Regions from separate parts of the Bacillus sp. C-3-6 genome, predicted to be linked through region 1. Evidence: riboswitches for the same ligand, from Rfam matches in the RefSeq annotation. Region 1 holds a riboswitch; each other region holds the start of a gene.

Region 1 (6,633 bases):
ATGTCTCGGAGGTATACCCAAGTTCGGCTGAAGGGATCGGTCTTGAAAACCGACAGGCGGTGAGAATCGCGCGGGGGTTCGAATCCCTCTACCTCCTCCATTTTTAAAAATGGTTTAGACATATAATAATAAAATATTTATTTTTTTCCTTCATGGAGGTATACCCAAGTTCGGCTGAAGGGATCGGTCTTGAAAACCGACAGGCGGCGAGAGTCGCGCGGGGGTTCGAATCCCTCTACCTCCTCCATTTTTTAATTTAATATTGTCGCGGGGTGGAGCAGCACGGTAGCTCGTCGGGCTCATAACCCGAAGGTCGCAGGTTCAAATCCTGTCCCCGCAACCAAATGGTCCCGTGGTGTAGTGGTTAACATGCCTGCCTGTCACGCAGGAGATCGCCGGTTCGACCCCGGTCGGGACCGCCATTTATGTTGGCTCGGTAGCTCAGTCGGTAGAGCAGAGGACTGAAAATCCTCGTGTCGGCGGTTCGATTCCGTCCCGAGCCACCATTTTTTTATGCCGGCTTAGCTCAATTGGTAGAGCAACTGACTTGTAATCAGTAGGTTGGGGGTTCAAGTCCTCTAGCCGGCATCATTTAGGGGCATAGTTTAAAGGTAGAACTGAGGTCTCCAAAACCTCCAGTGTGGGTTCGATTCCTACTGCCCCTGTAAAGTATATGGGCCTATAGCTCAGCTGGTTAGAGCGCACGCCTGATAAGCGTGAGGTCGATGGTTCGAGTCCATTTAGGCCCACCATATATTATTCCGCAGTAGCTCAGTGGTAGAGCTATCGGCTGTTAACCGATCGGTCGTAGGTTCGAGTCCTACCTGCGGAGCCATGGCCCGTTGGTCAAGTGGTTAAGACACCGCCCTTTCACGGCGGTAACACGGGTTCGAATCCCGTACGGGTCATACAAAAAAGAGTCAGCATTATGCTGGCTCTTTTTTATTTTGTTGATCCTTTTTATCATTTTACTTTCCAGAAATAAATAAAGGAATTTTGGAAAAGCTATGGTATGTATAAAAAGGAGGAAATAAATAATGACACGAGTTAGAGACTTAATGAGTACCCATATTGTACATTGTACACCGCTAGACAATGTATATGAGGCAGCTGTAAAAATGAAGGAAGAATCGGTTGGGTTAATTCCTGTTGTTGAAAATGAGCAGGTTGTTGGGCTTGTTACTGATCGAGATTTAGTTGTTCGAGGGATTGCTGAAAAACATCCTGGATCTAATAAAATTACAAATGTAATGACAACAAATATTATCTCAGTTTCTCCAAATGATTCTATTGAAAAAGCTACAGAGCTAATGGCACAGTATCAAATTAGACGGTTACCAGTAGTTGATAGTGGTCAGCTTATTGGCATGTTAGCACTAGGAGATTTAGCTATAAGGGAATCGGCAGATGATCAAGCTGGATTTGCCTTGAGCGAAATCTCAGAGCGTACAGAGTAAATTGAAACTTTAATTAACCGAGATTTTAATGGTCACTTATAAAGAGCTAAATTATATATAAAGTTCAGATGCATTATTCTAGTATATATGGATTAAACTAATATGTTAGCGTGATGTATCTGAGACATTATATAATAAGGATATGGTTAATAATTTCCACAGTTTTTTTAAATTTGTTATTCTTCATTTTTAATAAGAGAAAAGATGATATACTGATAGATATAAGTATTATGAGGGATTTTGAATATAACAATATTAATTTTTAGTGGTACGATAATAAATTAATATTTCCTACATAGATGAAAAGGGAAGGGGAATTATATGAAGGCTGTACAGGGCGATCCAAATTGGAATTTGGTTACAGATACATATATAGAACCAAATAATTTCGCTGAATTATTTTCTTTGCTTGTACCTTGTCACCCAAAAGGTGAGGGGAAAGAACGAACTATATTAGTATGGAAAGAGAAAGAATTTTATAAAGAAGAAAATTTAGCGGCATTTATCGTATATGGCATGAATAAAGTAAAGAATTTACCGCAGTTTCATAAAGATGAAATTCCAACTTTAGTGCGTATTCTTCGCTTATGCCAAGAGATTGGTTGGTATGAAGAGGCAAATGCTTTTATGATAGCACAAGGATTAGCTGAGTTTGTTCATACTTCATTGGAATATGAAACATGGGATCTTTTGACGCAATCAGTTGCTTTAAACTATTTAATTATTAAATATCGTATAGGTGAATTGACAGATAGGGATATTGAAATTTGGGATAGAGTTAAATTTAATGAGAAATGTATAACCGATTGTAAACATTTATTATCTCATAAAGAAGTATTGGAATTTACATTCTTTTATATGTGTAAGAGAGCGAAATCATTATCAAAAGAGCAATTAAATAGTGATATGATGAGTTTAGCAATGTATTGTAATACTTTCGTATATGATTTATATACACATGATTTATTACGGAAATATCGTAAGTGTACAGATTTCCTATCATATTATGGACCTAGTCAGGCAGTTTTAGCATGTCAAAGAGCTGTATTATCTCAAATTTCCGATCGCTTAGACCCATTAAAGACAACACATGTAGATGATTATTTATATGTAATGAAAGAAATGATGGAGCATATGACGATAGGAGTAATGGATCGATACGGTCATTTTATTGGAAAGCTACTATCTTATGTGCCATTTTTCGAGATGATACAAGTTCCACAGCATGCATATTATTGTGAAGAATTACTGTATATTTGTAAGGGCATTGAATATAAAGAAGAAACACTACGCAATTATATATTTATACAATTACATGATTGTTTACCATCATTCTTTAGGCTATTTCTTAAAAATAAGCGTTACGCAACGATTCATGATATTCTTTTCTATTGGTGCGATGACGAACAACGAATGAGCTTAGAGAAAAAATATAATCTGAGCTTTATTTATGAAAAATATGCTTGTGGATAAACAATATTTTCGATATGAAAAATTAATATAAATTAAAAAGGATCTCCAGTTTATGTGAGATCCTTTTTTGTTAGTAAAACAAGGAGAAAGTGATTAAAACAAGAAACAACATTCCATATAGGAGAAGTTGTGCAGTATAACTTCCTTGTATACCAAAAAAAGTATTGGCTTTCTTATACAAATGCAATATGTATTTTATTGGAGCATCTTTGAAAGATTGGTACACAGTGTCTCCTCTTTCTAAGCTTCTTGTTCTTGTTTTTGTTTTTGTTTTTGGTTATAAGGGACATTAATATATCTAGCTACAAATAATAAAACAGCCATAAAGAATACTGGAAATACAGTAGATAAATAAAAGCCATTACTAATTATATTTGTTATGAGAGCACTCAAAAGAAATATAGCGTTATAAATATGGGCAATTTTTTGTTTTAGTTGCACTTGAAATGATTCCATCATAATTTCTAATGCAACAAAAGCAATAATAATAGATAAAAATACAATGTTTGTATTGTAAATGATTAAACAACAGATTAAACCTAAAAAGGCTGCGTATTCAATTATAAGAGGTATATTGCGTGGCATACAATTTACCTAACTAAATATGGCAGTGGATTTACTGCATTTGTTTTTTCAAAATTCCATTCTCCATTATGTAATTCAAAATGAAGATGTTGCCCGTATGAATGACCTGTGTTGCCCATATGACCTACTAATTGTCCAGCTTGTACTTGATCACCAGTTTGTACAGTGCGATCCTTCATATGAGCATAAACAGTTGTATATAATTTCCCATTGATTTGATGCGCAATGAACACAACATTGCCATAGCTAGCTGAATAATAAGATTTCACAACTTTACCTGCAGCAGCAGCTTGGATAGAGACGTTCCCTGGAGCAGTAATATCTATACCATAATGCATTTGTTCCCATCGTATATCAAAGGTTGAGCTAATTCTTCCTTGAGCAGGGAATTTGAAAGCAGCTGGAATAGATGAAGGCTGATCTGTTTTAGCCTGTGGTTGATTTTGTACTACATAGTGTTTTGCTACATATCCGTATCCTGTGCCAAAACGAATTTTATACCAAGTTCCTACAGTTTCTACTACTTGTACTTGTGTACCGTTTTGTAATGAACCGAGTAGAGCGCTACTTGTACTAGTGTTGCTACGTACATTCAGATTAGGTGTTGCAACAGTATATTTTGTATTATTTTGAACGGTGATTCCTTTTACTAAGGGTTGTGAACCATTAGAGATGAATGCTTTTTGTACGTAACCCGTTTGGCCATTATGTGATATTTTATACCATTCGCCTTGATCTTCTTGAACGGTAATAAACTTGCCATTTGGTAATACATCTAAAATGGAAGATTCTAAATTAGGTTCAGAGCGAACGTTTAATGCATTAGCATTGACGATGTATTGATCATTAGATTGAAGTTTGTTTTTTAGTAAAATAGCATCTTTTTGTACATAACCTACTTTATTATGAACAGATACTTTATACCAACCATTAGTTGTTTCAAGGATGTTCACTTTTGTATTAAAGCGAATTGTATCAATTGATGTGCTCTTTACGTTATCTTCTGTATGTAATGCTACTTGATCGACTTTGACATACCCAGTTTTAACATTAGATAATTGTTCAGCGTTTGCTTTTTGTACATTTGTTTCACCCATAGAAGGAAGTAAAGAAGCAATCGCTACAGTAGTTGCTGTTAAAGCAGTAGCTTTCATATTCATGGAATAGAGACCTCCTCTAGTTGTATAGTTGTAATTTTATTATAGTATAAAGATATAATATAGTGGGTGTATTCACATAAATGTAATATGAAATCAATATAAAAATAAATTTTTTGAGGATAATGATTCCTTTTTAAACAATTAATTGGAGTTTTATTTTCTAAAATAGAATGTATGTATTGTATAACTTTAATTTTTTTGTTGATAATTAAGAAAATTAAAATAGTTGATGATGTCTTATTAGGGTGTTATACTGACAGTGATAATTTTATAGTTTGCTAGGAGAGCTGGTGTTGCCAGCTGAGAGTAGGCCGTAAGCCTTTGATCCTTTTTATTACCTGATCTAGATTATGCTAGCGTAGGGAAGCAATTCGGACACTAACAATGAGTCCCCGTTTCTTTGCGTATAGAAACGGGGCTTTTTTATTTGAAAATTTCATATTGAAACCACTAGGGGTGCTTGATTTGCTGAGAGAGGAATAATCCTTAACCCTTATAACACCTGATCTAGGTAATACTAGCGAAGGGAAGTGGAACATCGAATAAATGTATAATTTTATTTGCTGTAACCACTTCTTATATATAGAAGTGGTTTTTTATTTAGATACATATATTGAAAGGGGATAGAGAAATGAAATTTTGCGATAGATTATTAGAAACTGTGCAACCGGTTTGGGAGATGAGTCATAATCATCCGTTTGTAGTGGGTATGGGAGATGGCACGTTAGAAAAAGATAAATTTCAGTATTATATTATTCAAGATTATTTATATCTGCTAGATTATGCAAAATTATATGCGATTGGTGTTGTAAAAGCAACGAATCCACAAGTAATGGGAAAGTTCGCTGAACAAATTGATGGAATATTAAATGGCGAAATGACAATCCATAAACAATATGCAAAAAGACTTGGAATTTCTATAGAGGAGATAGAGTCTGCAAAGCCATCTGCTAAAAATTTAGCTTATACAAATTACATGATGTCTGTATCTCAAAATGGCACACTTGCAGAATTAATAGCAGCGCTTCTTCCATGTATGTGGAGCTACTGGGAAATTGGAAAGCGTTTAAATGATATTCCTGGAGCAAGAGATCATGAGTTTTTTGGTGAGTGGATTCAAGGATATAGTTCGGAAGAATACGGTAATCTTTGTATTTGGTTAATAGATTTATTAAATGAAATGGCAGTTGGAAAGTCTGAGAAAGAACTAGATAGATTAGAGGAGATTTTCTTATATTCCAGTCGATTTGAATATTTATTCTGGGATATGTCCTATCGTAAGGAGATGTGGGGATTTGAGGAGCAAGAACATACTACAGTTTCATAATGTTTCTTTTCATTACGATGAGAAACCAATCATCCATGAATTAAATGCTTCTATACATGAGAAAGAGTTTGTCAGTATTATCGGACCGAGTGGATGTGGGAAAAGTACTTTATTTCGCCTTATTACAGGCCTAGAGAAGGTAAGTACTGGAAAGATAGAACTGACAGAAACAAAGCACCATCCTGTAGGATATATGCCGCAAAAAGATATGCTTTTGCCGTGGAGAACAATTATTGAGAATGCTGCTCTGCCGCTAGAGTGCCAAGGTGTACAGAAGAAAGAAGCACAAGTAAAGGCAAAGGAACTGTTATATAAATTTGGTTTACAAGGATATGAGACAAAACATCCGAAAGATTTATCTGGTGGTATGAGGCAACGCGTATCTTTTATCCGAACTTTGTTAACGGGCGGGGAGATATTGTTATTAGATGAACCGTTTAGCGCGTTAGATGCTTTAACGAAGGCCTCTTTGCAAGAATGGCTGTTTGAACAATGGCAAGAGTGGGAAAAAACAATTTTATTCATTACTCATGATGTTGAAGAAGCGTTATTTCTTTCGAACCGAGTTTTAGTAGTGGAACAGCAGCCGATAACGACTTTGACTGAGCGGATTGTACCACTTGATCATAAC
Region 2 (6,633 bases), 340 kb from region 1:
TAATAAAGATATTTTTCAAAAAGAAAGTGACAAAAAAGGGGTTAAATTTAAAACGGGAGATATTCTTTTTGGGAAGTTGCGTCCATATCTTAAAAATTGGTTGATGCCTGATTTTAAAGGAATTGCAGTAGGAGACTTTTGGGTTTTTCGTCCAAATGATACAGATAATAAATTTATATATTCATTAATCCAAAGTAATAAGTATCAAACAGTTGCAAATTTATCTACTGGAACAAAAATGCCTCGTTCAGACTGGGGAATTGTTTCGAATACAGAATTTACAGTACCTTTCAGTGTTGAAGAGCAGACTAAAATCGGTAACTTCTTTGCACAATTAGATTACCTCATCACCCTTCAACAGCGTAAGTTAGAAAAGACGAATGCGTTAAAATCTGCTTATCTTTCTGAAATGTTTCCCGCTGAAGGTGAGCGTGAGCCAAAACGGAGATTTGCCGGATTTACGGACGATTGGGAACAGCGTACAATTGGAGAGTTTGGTTCTTTCTATTATGGGAAAAGCGCTCCAAAGTGGTCGGTAACATCAGATTCAACAACGCCATGTGTAAGGTATGGAGAACTTTATACAAAACACAAAGAAAAAATTGATACGATATATTCTTTTACAAATATTCCAAAGGAAAACTTGAAGTTTAGTACCGGTAAAGAAGTGCTCGTCCCTCGGGTAGGTGAGGATCCATTAGACTTTGCCAATTGCAGTTGGCTCAGCATTCCTGAAGTTGCAATCGGAGAAATGATTTCAGTTTATAACACGAAACAAAATCCGTTATTTACAGCATATATGTTCAATGCACTTTTCAAATACGAATTTGCAAAACGTGTCGAGGGTGGAAATGTGTCGAATTTATATTACGCATATTTAGAAAACATTCCTGTTTCATATCCAAGTCTAGAAGAACAGGACAAGATAGCCTCTTTCTTTGATAACTTGAGTACCCTCATCGCTGTTCAACAGCGTAAATTAGAAAAACTACAAAATATAAAAAAAGCATACCTAAATGAGATGTTTGTTTAGAGGGGAGCGAGCGTAAGTCATGAGCAATGTACCAAAAAGTGCGGCAGAGAAAACTTTTCAAGAGAATTTTGTTAAAGAACTAAAAAAATATAAATGGGAAGCGCCTGATTTTTTAGACGGCAATAAGCAAAAAGTAACCGTTACTGACTTGGTTACTCACTGGCGTGGTGAACTCAATCGTATTAATGCTGACCAGCTTGAAGGTGTGGAATTGACGGATAACGAGTTCCGTCAAGTTATGGCAAAAGTCAATCGAATCAGCAACAGCTACGAAGCAGCGAAAATTTTAGCCATTGAAGAATCAAAGGGCAAGATTGATGGCATTTACCGTGATGATAATCCCAAAATCACGAGAAAACAAATCACGTTGACAATTTTCAAAAAAGCCGAAGTGCGTGGCGGGGATTCAAGCTATAGAATTGCTAGAGAAGTACAGACAGCAAATAACAACCGTTTTGATATTGTCTTACTTATCAACGGCTTGCCTTTAATCAATATCGAGCAAAAACGCACGGACAAAACGCTAGACGAGGCATTTGGACAGTTTATGCGCTACTATCGTGACGGCGAATACAGTAATAACTTCATGGCTTTTTCGCAGATGATGGTCATCACTTCTGAAATTGCCACTCGATATTTCGCTACTCCAAAAACAGCAGGAGATTTTAACCCTAGTTTCGTCTTTCATTGGTCGGATAAAGAAAATAATGTTGTAAACGCTTGGGAAAAAGTGATTGAGCAATTCTTGATGATTCCAATGGCACATCAGATGGTCGGAGATTACTTAGTTATTGATGAAGCTCGTGATGAGGAAAATAGACGACATATGTTAATGCGTCCATATCAAGTCCACGCTTTACAAGCGGTTGAAGGGGCAGCATTTGGTTGGGACAATGATGAAAAATTATCTCACGGCGGTTTTGTTTGGCACACTACTGGTTCGGGGAAAACTATTACGAGTTTCAAGACGGCTTTGTTTTTATCGACTAGAGTAGGATTTGATAAAGTCGTCTTCCTTGTTGATAGACGTGAGCTGGACAATCGTACCAGTGAAAACTTCAAAGCATACGCAGCTTACGAGTCCGTTTCCGTTGATGATACGAAACATACCTATCAGCTAAAAAAGATACTCAAGTCAGCTAAAAACGGAATTGTAGTAACGACAACATTCAAACTGAATTCTTTAGTTAAGGAACTGGAAGAAGCTCACGATGATAGTTTAGTAGATAAGAAAATCGTTTTTATCATCGATGAAGCTCACCGTACGACAATGGGACAGATGATGGGAACCATTAAGAGCTATTTCAAGAAAAATGGACTCTTCTACGGCTTTACTGGAACACCTTTATTTGATGAAAATAAGATCAAAGGAAAGGTCAATGAAAAAAGCGAAGTCATTAATACGACTGAAAAATTATTTGGACCTAAGTTACATCAATATACGATTGATGAGGCGATTGCGGATAAAAATGTATTAGGTTTTCACGTTGATTATATCAACACTGGAGAATTCAAGAGTTATGATGATTTAAGAGAGCAACTAGCTGAGAAAATTAAGGTAGAACACCCTGAATTAACTGACAGAGACATTGAGCGCCAAGTTCAAGAGATGTCAGAAGCTGACCTTGAAAAGCAAGCTAAAAAACGAGAATTGTTTAAATACCAAGATGAAACGCATATCCCACGTGTAGTTGAAGAAATTCTGAGTAACTGGGAATCACAATCACAAGGTAGAGAATTTAATGCCATTTTGACAGTTGCCTATAAAAATCGTGTGATTGCTTATTATGATGAATTTAAGAAACAACTGACAGATCGTGGAGAAAAGTTGAATGTGGCTATGACGTTTAGTTTCGGCAATGAAAATGATCCTACGCCACTAGACCCTAAAATTGTCAAAGGTATGTTTAAGGACTACGCTGCATTTACTGGTATTGAGTTTGTTGCTGGTGATAAAAAACACGGCGAGGACGCTTACTTTGAAGATGTCGTGGAACGTGCTACTCGAGGCGGTAGTGGACGAAACCCTAAGAATATAGACCTCGTGATTGTGGCAGACCAACTGCTGACAGGTTATGACTCTAAGCGTCTTAATACGCTTTATGTTGACCGTTCACTTGAACTTCAAGGTTTGATTCAAGCCTATTCACGAACAAATCGTGTGTTTGGCTCAAATAAAGAGTTTGGAACGATTATCAACTTCCAATATCCACGGCTTACCGAGCAAATCGTAGATCAAGCTTTGAAGCTGTATGGAAGCGGTGGTAAGAGCAGTAAGGCAATTGTTGATACCTATGAAACTGCTGTAAAGAAATTAGCAATAAAAGTTACTGAAATGATTCCGACTTTACCTGACCCTACTGAATGGCAGACAATTGAACATGATGAGAAGAAAAAAGAAGCATTTATACTTGCTTTTAAAGATGCTGCTGAGCAGTTGAATTTGGTAGAACAATACTATGAATTTAAGTGGGATGATATAACTTTTGGTATTGATGAGCATACTTGGTTACAGTATGTTGGTGCGTATAAAAACTTAACTTGGAAGCCAGGAACTCCACCTCCGCCGACACCAATTAATACGCTTGTTGGAAAAACTAAGTTAGCGGGAACACAAGTAATCGATGCGAATCATATTCTTAGTTTAATTGGTTCAAAAGTTACCTCACCGAACGGCGTGCAAAAGGTGGATAATGAAACACTCCGTATTATTTATGAACAAATTCAAGAGTTGAGTAACATGGGGGAATATGAGCAAGCACAGTTATTGAAAGAATTTGTGGATACTGAGCTTGTGCCTGGTAACTTATCGAGCGGTTTGGAATTTGATGAGGCATTCGAAATTTGGAAAGCAAGTAAGCTACAGAATACGGTTATTAATTTTTCTTCGGAGTGGGGTCTAGATAGTGAATTACTTGGAAAATCAGTGAATTCATATTCTATTTCACAGTCTGATGTTGTTCCTTACATCACTGAACTCATTAGTAGTGTTGATTTTAGTAAGGCAACCAATCAAACGGCTGGCAATTTGTTAAGGCATAATATGACACTAACTATCAAACTTCCAGAGTGGATTGCTGAAATTAAGCAAAAATATAGTTAACTTGATGATGGCTTTGAAGTGCCTGTGAAAACGAAGAATAACCAGTAGAAACAGAATATGTTTGATTATAAGAGTCGAGGATATACATTCCTTGGCTCTTAACTATGGGTTGAGTAGTTACGAATATTTTATATAAGAGGGGACGGATTGAGGAGGGAAAATATAATATTTTAATGTATGAAACAACAATTACAACCAGAATTATTTGGGTGTAATTCATACAAGTCTTATAAATACTAGTAAAATTAATTTCACCCTAGCTATTGACAGGATACAATTGGCAACGGCCGCAATTTAACTGGGCATTAAAGCGAGTTGTTAAAGCGCGAGTTGCATTAAGACCGATATACCAGTCAGCTTCTGAACGTGCAACTGCTGAAGCGTATAAATTGTCATAGGCTTTACCTGGTTTTAAATTTGCAAAACCATTTTTAATTGCTTTATCGGTTACAGAAGAAATCCATAAACGTTTGATTGGTTTATTTAGCTTAACTTTATCGATAATCCAGCGTGCGACTAATTCCCCTTCACGTCCAGCGTCTGTTGCTACAATAATTTCATTTACATCTTTTCTAAGTAGCTGACTTTTTACAGCATTAAATTGTTTACCAGTTTGTTTAATAACCGTTAATTTCAAACGCTCAGGTAGCATCGGTAAATCTTCTAAATTCCACTTTTTATATTTCACATCATAACTTTCTGGATCTGCTAATGTAACGAGATGACCTAAAGCCCAAGTTACAATATATTTATTACCCTCAAGATAGCCGTTTCCTTTTTTATCACACTTCAGTACACGAGCAATATCTCGTGCAACGGAAGGTTTTTCAGCGATTACAACGCTTTTTGACATATTAAAAACATCCTTTCAAATTTCCATACGTTAACTATAGCATACATCTTCTTGAGATTCAGTTTCGCTCCATATTTGATCGGTTTTTAATGGAGGGAACAAAATCCCAACTAATTAAAGTTTCACTTTATCAGTTGCTTCTATATTAAATAGAAAAAGTAAAGAACTTGTTATTTTACTAGAATAAGAGTAGACTTTGAAGTAGATGAATAAGAAACACATGGGAGTTTGTGGATACAAACTGAGAGTATGGCTACTAGTCCGTCATTGACCATTTGAACCTGTTGGATAATGCCAGCGTAGGGAGAGTGTAAAAGCACATATTCAGGCACTTTGCGTACGCGCAAAGTGTCTTTTTGTGTATCTCCCATCATTATAGTTAGGAGATGAAAAGGATGAATATGAAAGAAATTAGTAAAGTAGTGGATTTGGTGAGAGAATCTAATCCGCTCGTTCATAATATTACAAATGTTGTTGTAACAAATTTTACTGCTAACGGTTTGTTGGCACTTGGGGCATCGCCTGTAATGGCGTATGCAAAAGAAGAAGTAGCAGAAATGGCTAGCATTGCTGGAGCGTTAGTATTAAATATGGGAACACTTCGTCCTGAGGAAGTAGAAGTGATGTTACTTGCTGGTAAATCAGCAAATGTGAACAATGTGCCAGTACTATTTGATCCAGTTGGTGCAGGAGCAACTTCGTATCGAACAGAAGTTGCGAGACATATTCCAGCCGAAATAGATTTAGCAATTATCCGCGGCAATGCGGCTGAAATAGCAAACGTTATTAATGAGAAATGGGAAATTAAAGGGGTAGACGCTGGTACTGGAAATGGCAATGTTGTAAGTATTGCAAGGCAGGCAGCAGACGAACTAAATACAGTTGCGGTCATTACTGGAAAAGAAGATGTTGTTACAGATGGAGAGAGAACTATTGTTATTCGAAACGGTCACCCTATTTTAACGAAAGTTACGGGAACAGGTTGTTTACTAACTTCTGTAATAGGAGCATTTGTAGCAGTAGAAAAAGATTATGTAAAAGCAGCAGTAGCCGCATTAACGTTTTATGGTGTAGCTGCGGAACTGGCAGCTGTTAAAACAGTAGAAAAAGGGCCTGGTAGTTTCCAAATTGAATTTTTAAATCAGTTAGCGAATACTACTGCTGGTGATATTGAGAAGTATGGAAAGATTGAGGAGTTAGAGTAAGGGGGATGAAACACATGATGCGCATTGAAACAAAGAAGATGTCTAAGTTATTACAAGTGTATTTTATTATGGGAAGTAATAACTGCACGAGGGATCCTTTAGCTGTATTGAAAGAAGCATTAGATGGTGGAGTGACACTTTTTCAGTTTCGCGAGAAGGGGGAAGGTTCTTTAATCGGAGGAGATAGAGTGCGCTTTGCAAAAGAATTGCAGACGCTTTGTAAGGAATATAGTGTTCCTTTCATTGTAAATGATGATGTAGAATTAGCCATTGAATTAGATGCAGATGGTGTTCATGTAGGACAAGATGATGAAGGAATTACATCTGTTCGTGAAAAAATGGGAGATAAAATTATCGGTGTATCTGCTCATACAATTGAAGAAGCACGCTTTGCAATCGAAAACGGAGCAGATTATTTAGGCGTTGGACCTATTTTCCC
Region 3 (6,633 bases), 1.4 Mb from region 1:
ACGTTTAATAACAGCTACGGTCGCTAAACACGGAACATATAATAAAATAAAGAACATAAATGCATAAGCTGATAATGCTGTATAATGTGCTCCCATTACATTTCCAAGCACATCTTCTTTAACCGCATAAATAATTGCCATTGTAGAAACGACAACTTCTTTCGCTAAAAATCCTGTTAAAAGGGATGCCGCAGCTTGCCACGTTCCAAAGCCGAGCGGTGCAAATAATGGTGCGATAAATCCACCAATCATCGCTAAGTAGCTATCTCCCATATCAACGCCAAATCCTGATGGACCTGCATAATTTAATAACCAAATAACAACCGAACCACCAAAGATGAATGTACCAGCTTTACGAACAAATCCCTTTCCTTTCTCCCACGTGCTCAGCCATAACGTTTTCGCTTGTGGCACACGATAAGGCGGTAGCTCAATTACGAAAATAGATTTTTCTGCTTTCAAAATCGTAAGAGACATAATTTTTGTAACTAATAACGCAAGAACAATACCTGCGACATATAAAGAAAATACAACAGTCGCCTGACTATTAGGGAAGAATACGCCCGCAAATAATGCATATACAGGTAATCGTGCTGAACAAGACATAAACGGTGTTACTAAAATTGTAAGTAAGCGCTCTTTCTCCTGTTCAATCGTTCTCGCTGCCATAATACCCGGAACGTTACATCCAAAACCGATAATCATCGGAATAAAAGCTTTACCGTTTAAGCCAAAGAACTCCATAATTCTATCCATAACAACTGCAATTCGCGCCATATATCCTGAGTCTTCTAATAATGAAATGAAAAAGAATAGTGCAAAGATTTGTGGTACGAATACTAATACAGCACCAACACCGGCAATAATACCTTCTGTAACGAGTGCTTGAATAAAATCAGAAGCTCCAATACTTGTAAGTCCAGCCGTCACCCAATCCGTAAGCTGACCACCAAAAAACTCATCTAACATATCCGATAAAGGTGTACCAATCCACGTAAACGTAACCTGAAAAATAAAAAACATAACTGCTAAAAAGATTGGAAGTCCTAAAATTTTATGTGTAATTAATCTATCAATTTTTTCTGAAAAAGGAATTTTTCCTTCTTTCTCATGCTTCATAACATTTGTTTTTAACTTTTCAATATACGCTTCACGAGTTTTGTAAATGTGCTCTTCTAACGTACAATCAAGTTTTCCTTCTAAGCGAGATCGAATGGCTATGAGTTCCTTATAAATTGGTAATGCTTTCATTTCTTTTTCTACTACTTCGTTATTGCTTAAAAATTGAAGTGCTAACCATCTCGGATGCTCATAATTCGCTGTCTCTAAAAGAGCAATTACTTCTCCAATTCCTTCATCCATTTGTACACCATATGAAATAAGGAATGGCTTTTTCTCCTTTTTGTCATTTTCTTTAAGAGTCGCAAGTAGTTCTTCACAACCTTTTCCACTTCTTGCAACGACAGGAACGACTGTTACACCTAATAGTTCTGATAATCGTTTTACATCAATGACAATTCCTCTTTGCTTCGCCACATCAACCATATTTAAACCAATTGAGACCGGCTTACCAAATTCAAGTAATTGCAACGTTAAATGCATATTTCTCTCAAACTGCGAAGAATCTACAATATTTAACATATGATTAAATTCTTCTGTTAATAGAAAGTTTGTTACAACACCTTCATCACGTGAAACTGGATTTAAATCATACACACCTGGTAAATCAATTAATGTTCCTTGTCTATCTTTTAATTTACCAACCTTTTTTTCTACTGTTACACCGCTCCAGTTTCCTACGTATTCATAAGAACCAGTAAGTGCATTAAATAATGATGTCTTCCCTGTATTCGGATTCCCTAGCAAAGCTACCTTATTCACGCTAATTCCACCTTTATCATTTTCGCGTCACAATGACGAATACTAATTAACTGTCCACGACACTCCAATGTACAAGGACCTTTGAACATCGCTTTCTGTTTCAAGCGAAGTTCGCTTCCTTCCGCAAGACCGAAAGCAGCTAGTCTACGCTTTAATAGCTGATCTAAAGACTGAATACTTTTTACTAACACTTTCTCTCCAATTTTAATATCTACTAAGCTCATAACCTTCCCCCTCAGAAGAGAATGATAATTATTTTCAAAAAAATTATACCACACCCAATTTCTCTTGTACTATACCCTTTTGCTTCATATTTATTAACATTTCGCTACAATTCTATTTCAATTATTGTCATACAGCATTTGTTTGCCATTCTCATCCATTTCGCTTACAATAAACAATAGCAAATAAAGAATCTCGTTATCACTGGGGGAGCCATGCCGCTGAGAGGGAACACTTCGTTCCGACCCTTCGAACCTGTTAGTTAATGCTAACGCAGGGATTGTGCAAACGTCCGAAATACATACCTCATTTTTATTTACGTATTTCGTATCCTCCTATGATATCTATTCTTTTTTGTACAACTTGGATTTAGGGGGAGACAACATGCGTAACACCAATTTACAAGCGATGATCGAATCTGCTATTCTTGCAGCCTTCGCCTTGGTCATCGACATTTTACCACTTTCAATCAAAATATCAGCAACAGGCGGTTCCATTTCATTTGCTATGATTCCTATTTTTATTATCGCATACCGCTGGGGCTTCAAAATGGCTTTCTTAGGAGGCTTAATTTGGGGATTATTACAAATTGTCGTAGGCGATGCCATTATCGTCACACCAATTCAAGTATTAATTGAATACTTTGTTGCTTTCGCATTCATTGGATTTGCTGGTTTATTCTACCGTCCAATTCAAAAGGCGCTTTTAGCGTCAAATGAAACTAGCGAAGAACAATCAAATTTAGGTAGCCGTAAAGACAAACCTTCATCAAAACCAAACCAAGGAAAGAAAGTAATTGGATACATTATCGTCGCTACTTTTATCGGTAGTCTAGCTCGTTACTTCTGTCACTTTATCGCTGGTATCATTTTCTGGGGACAATATGCACCAAAAGGCCAATCGGCTTTCCTATATTCTTTAATATTTAACGGTAGTACAATGATTGGTTCCTATATTCTATGTACCGTTTTACTTATATTTTTATTTATCACTTCACCACGCTTATTCAAAAGCATCAGTGCTTATCAAATGAATACACAAAAAAAGGGCGCTTAATGAGCGCTCTTTTTTCATATCGTAATATTAATTAAAAATACAATAAATGCGCAAAAGAAAATAAATACCATTATACTTAGCCAATTGCTATGCACGGTTCATCGACTCCTTACATAACCTCATATTCTAAACAAATTATACTGATTAAAAATAAAGATTAGGTAAAGATAATATGAAAATAATTTAAAAAAACGTAGATTATATTTTCTACGCTTTTTTCGGTAAATAGAAATAAAATAACACACCATCTTCTGTATTTCCTGCCCCATATTCAGTATCATGTAGTTCTAAAATATTCTTTGAAATGGCAAGCCCAAGCCCCGTCCCACCTTGTGAACGCTGACGAGCTGTATCCACTCGATAAAAACGATCCCAAATTTTATCTAATTGTTCTTCTTCAATGTGAGTACCTTTATTTTCAATGCACACTTTTATACGATCCTTCTCATCTATTGTAGAAATAATAATATCTTCTTTATTTGGTGTATAACGTATGGCATTCGTAATGAAATTCACGATGACTTGTTCAATCCGGCCTTGATTTGCAATCACTTCAAATGAACATATATTTTTATGAACACGAAGCTCTTTTTTCTCTATTTCCACAGATAGATGTTCACATATGTCTTCAATTACTGTATCAATATAAAACGAATCCTTTTTCATTTTATATGTACCAGATTCAAATTTAGCTAACTCAAGCATATCCAAAATTAACGTATCCATTTTGTCTACTTCTCTCTCCATCGCCTGAAAATAATAATCCTTTTTATGCTCAGCTACCCCGTCTTTTAAAATAGAAATACAGCTTTTCATAATACTTAGCGGTGTTTTTAATTCATGTGAAACACCAGAAATGAATTCTTTTCGCGTCTTTTCTAACTTTCTTTCCTTTTCAATATCTTCTTCTAACTGCCCAATATGCGAATGGAGTTTATTTGATAGCACATTAATATTTTTCGATAAATCTCCAATTTCATCTTTTGAAGTAATCGGTATTTTTTCTGTAAAATCTAATTGTGCTATTTTCTTCGTCGTATCATTTATTTTTAATAATGGTTTTGCAATTTGTTTTGAATAATAAAACGAAGCTAAAAAAATAAGAACGACTACAAATGCAATGATATAGATGTAATAATCTTGCACCATTTGTACAGCTTCATCTACGGGCTGTAAAGAAGCCATCGCATAAATATATGTTACTGATCCATCTTTTTCTTTTATTGGTTTCATTAATAATTTATATTTTATATCATTCTTTTCATAGTCCATTGTCTTTGTTGAATACTCTATTTGATTACTCTCTTTTAGTAATACATCCGTTTGAAATTCTTTTATACTATCCAAAAATAAAGTATTTTTATAAATTGGATTTACGGGGCCTTTTACATCTGGAAACTGTACTTTCGTAACACGCCCTCCTATGTAAACATCTGGTTCTGGGGCAGCTTGCTCCTGAACGGCTGGCCTCTTCTCCTTAACAACTTGTTCCCCGGTTGCTTTCTTTTTCTCCTCATATAATTTTCTCATTTTCTCATTAAATGCTTTTTCTAGCGGTTTATTAGATCCGCTTAAATTCTGTTTAGATAAAGAAAAAGAGAATGGAATAAAACTATCTTCTTTTCTCACTCCAGAAAAATAAATTTCTTGCCCTAAAAAATGCTCTGATAATTTATTATCAATCTCCTCTATATTGACGAGATTACCTAAGGGAATTTTGAATATTTGTTGTCCAAAGCTCTTTTGTTGCCTACGATCTATCGTTACTTCAAAATAAAAATCATCTGCATGTTTTAAATTCCCGTTCTTATCTAATGTCGTAATCCACGTATTATTTTCTCTTAAAAAGTCTTGCTCTAGTTTCTGAATTTCTTCTGCATTTCCTGCATGATTTAAATAGTTCTTCCCAAAGGAATTTAAATTCACTTTAATATCTTCCACTTTTCGATTCGCATAATATTGTTTAAAAAATATCGTTTGTCCAATAAATATCGTCGCTAAAATCAACATGCACAATGCTGTTGTAAGAGTAAATAATTTTAGTACAATTCCATTCCTCATACATTGCCCTCAAATTTATAACCTGTGCGTACTACAGTTGTAATGTACTTTGCTTTCTCTCCTAATTTATTTCTTAAATTACGAATATGACTATTAACCGTTCGATCATCACCAGCAAATTCATATCCCCAAATTCTTGAAATGAGTTGCTCTCGCGTTAAAACGATTCCTTGATTTTTCATGAAATACGCTAATATTTCAAATTCTGTATGCGTTAAATTAATATCAGTTCGATTTACCGTAACAGTGCGTGACGGAAAATGAACGTGAATATCGTGGATTGATAATGTATCATCTTCATTCTCTAAAAGTTGCTTTGTCACTTTTCTGCTTTCTAACAACCTTTTCGCTCTTGCTAATAAAATTGGCGGACTATACGGCTTCGTCACATAGTCATTTGCCCCAAGTTCAAAACCAAGTAGCGTATCGTCTTCATCTACGCGCGCCGTTAGCATAATAATAGGCACCTCGGACGTCTTTCGAATCCTTCGGCAAACAGACCATCCATCGAGTTCTGGCAACATAATATCTAAAATAACTAAATCAACCTCTTCTTCTTCAAATACAACTAAAGCCTCTTTCCCGTCCCTCGCTTCAAACACTACATATTGCTCACTTAAAAAATAATCTTTTAATATTTCACGTAATATGTCTTCATCTTCAACAATTAAAATGTTTTTTGACATAACTGATATATCCCCCTCCCGTTTTCAGAAACTATAATTTCACTTTGAATAACTGCCAGTTAACGTCGCCTCGATAATATATCTATCTGGTGCATCCCCTATATAATCAAATGGGTAACAAGTTGTCAGTGTTAATATCGGTTCTTCTTTTTTTATAATAACAGTACGATCATCCGCATGAGTAATCCATGTCTTTTGAATTTCATATGTGTACGTTTTATTATCATACTCTAAAACAAGAGTATCCTTTTCTTTCAACTCTCCTAAATCTGTAAATACAGTATCTCGGTGTCCACTCAGTACAGTATGTCCTCCTCCAGATGGGGTTGTCGTTAAATCACTAACAAACATACCAACTCCTTTTTTCAAAGTCGTATCATCCGCTCCCCAATATATAGAAAACTTCTTCTTTATTTTCGGTATGTTTAACATCGCTACCTTTTCACCTTCTTTATGTTCTGTTTGAGAAGAAGGCACTTGAGAAGTTACAGGTGTTTCATGAGAAAGTTGAGTATCTTGTATATTTTTAAGGCTCTTTATTTCTTCTTTCGTTAATTCTTGAGCAGAGCTTTTTCCTTTATACCATTCCACAGCGTAATAGGATCCCATGAATAGCCCAATAGCCATCAATATGATACCGATATAATTGAGTAACTTCATTCTTCATCCCTCCATGCAAAAAATGGTAGGAGTAACCTACCATTTTTAATATATGAAATTATTCCAT

Evidence for each region. A riboswitch is a leader RNA that binds a small molecule or an ion and turns the genes downstream of it on or off. The one in region 1 is predicted to bind thiamine pyrophosphate.
Region 2: it holds a riboswitch for thiamine pyrophosphate, as region 1 does, so the genes downstream of both, thiM (hydroxyethylthiazole kinase) here and tenA (thiaminase II) in region 1, are expected to answer to the same signal.
Region 3: it holds a riboswitch for thiamine pyrophosphate, as region 1 does, so the genes downstream of both, thiT (energy-coupled thiamine transporter ThiT) here and tenA (thiaminase II) in region 1, are expected to answer to the same signal.

Annotation. Positions count from the first base shown of each region.
Region 1 is NZ_CM137247.1:767,698-774,330, forward strand. It holds tRNA gene ACW0JX_RS03850 (tRNA-Ser) at 8-100, shown strand; tRNA gene ACW0JX_RS03855 (tRNA-Ser) at 155-247, shown strand; tRNA gene ACW0JX_RS03860 (tRNA-Met) at 267-343, shown strand; tRNA gene ACW0JX_RS03865 (tRNA-Asp) at 347-422, shown strand; tRNA gene ACW0JX_RS03870 (tRNA-Phe) at 431-506, shown strand; tRNA gene ACW0JX_RS03875 (tRNA-Thr) at 516-588, shown strand; tRNA gene ACW0JX_RS03880 (tRNA-Trp) at 595-665, shown strand; tRNA gene ACW0JX_RS03885 (tRNA-Ile) at 676-752, shown strand; tRNA gene ACW0JX_RS03890 (tRNA-Asn) at 761-835, shown strand; tRNA gene ACW0JX_RS03895 (tRNA-Glu) at 837-908, shown strand; gene ACW0JX_RS03900 (CBS domain-containing protein) at 1,038-1,457, shown strand; gene ACW0JX_RS03905 (DUF3965 domain-containing protein) at 1,779-2,930, shown strand; gene ACW0JX_RS03910 (hypothetical protein) at 3,171-3,515, opposite strand; gene ACW0JX_RS03915 (SH3 domain-containing protein) at 3,521-4,675, opposite strand; TPP riboswitch at 4,946-5,057, shown strand; TPP riboswitch at 5,118-5,221, shown strand; gene tenA (thiaminase II) at 5,307-6,002, shown strand; gene ACW0JX_RS03925 (ABC transporter ATP-binding protein) at 5,971-6,633, shown strand, end outside.
Region 2 is NZ_CM137247.1:431,005-437,637, forward strand. It holds gene ACW0JX_RS02225 (restriction endonuclease subunit S) at 1-1,033, shown strand, start outside; gene ACW0JX_RS02230 (type I restriction endonuclease subunit R, EcoR124 family) at 1,053-4,136, shown strand; partial or broken gene topB (DNA topoisomerase III) at 4,414-4,989, opposite strand; TPP riboswitch at 5,200-5,312, shown strand; gene thiM (hydroxyethylthiazole kinase) at 5,385-6,194, shown strand; gene thiE (thiamine phosphate synthase) at 6,209-6,633, shown strand, end outside.
Region 3 is NZ_CM137247.1:4,554,470-4,561,102, forward strand. It holds gene feoB (ferrous iron transport protein B) at 1-1,881, opposite strand, end outside; gene ACW0JX_RS23455 (FeoA family protein) at 1,878-2,105, opposite strand; TPP riboswitch at 2,300-2,401, shown strand; gene thiT (energy-coupled thiamine transporter ThiT) at 2,488-3,159, shown strand; gene ACW0JX_RS23465 (sensor histidine kinase) at 3,367-5,220, opposite strand; gene ACW0JX_RS23470 (response regulator transcription factor) at 5,217-5,906, opposite strand; gene ACW0JX_RS23475 (class D sortase) at 5,946-6,566, opposite strand.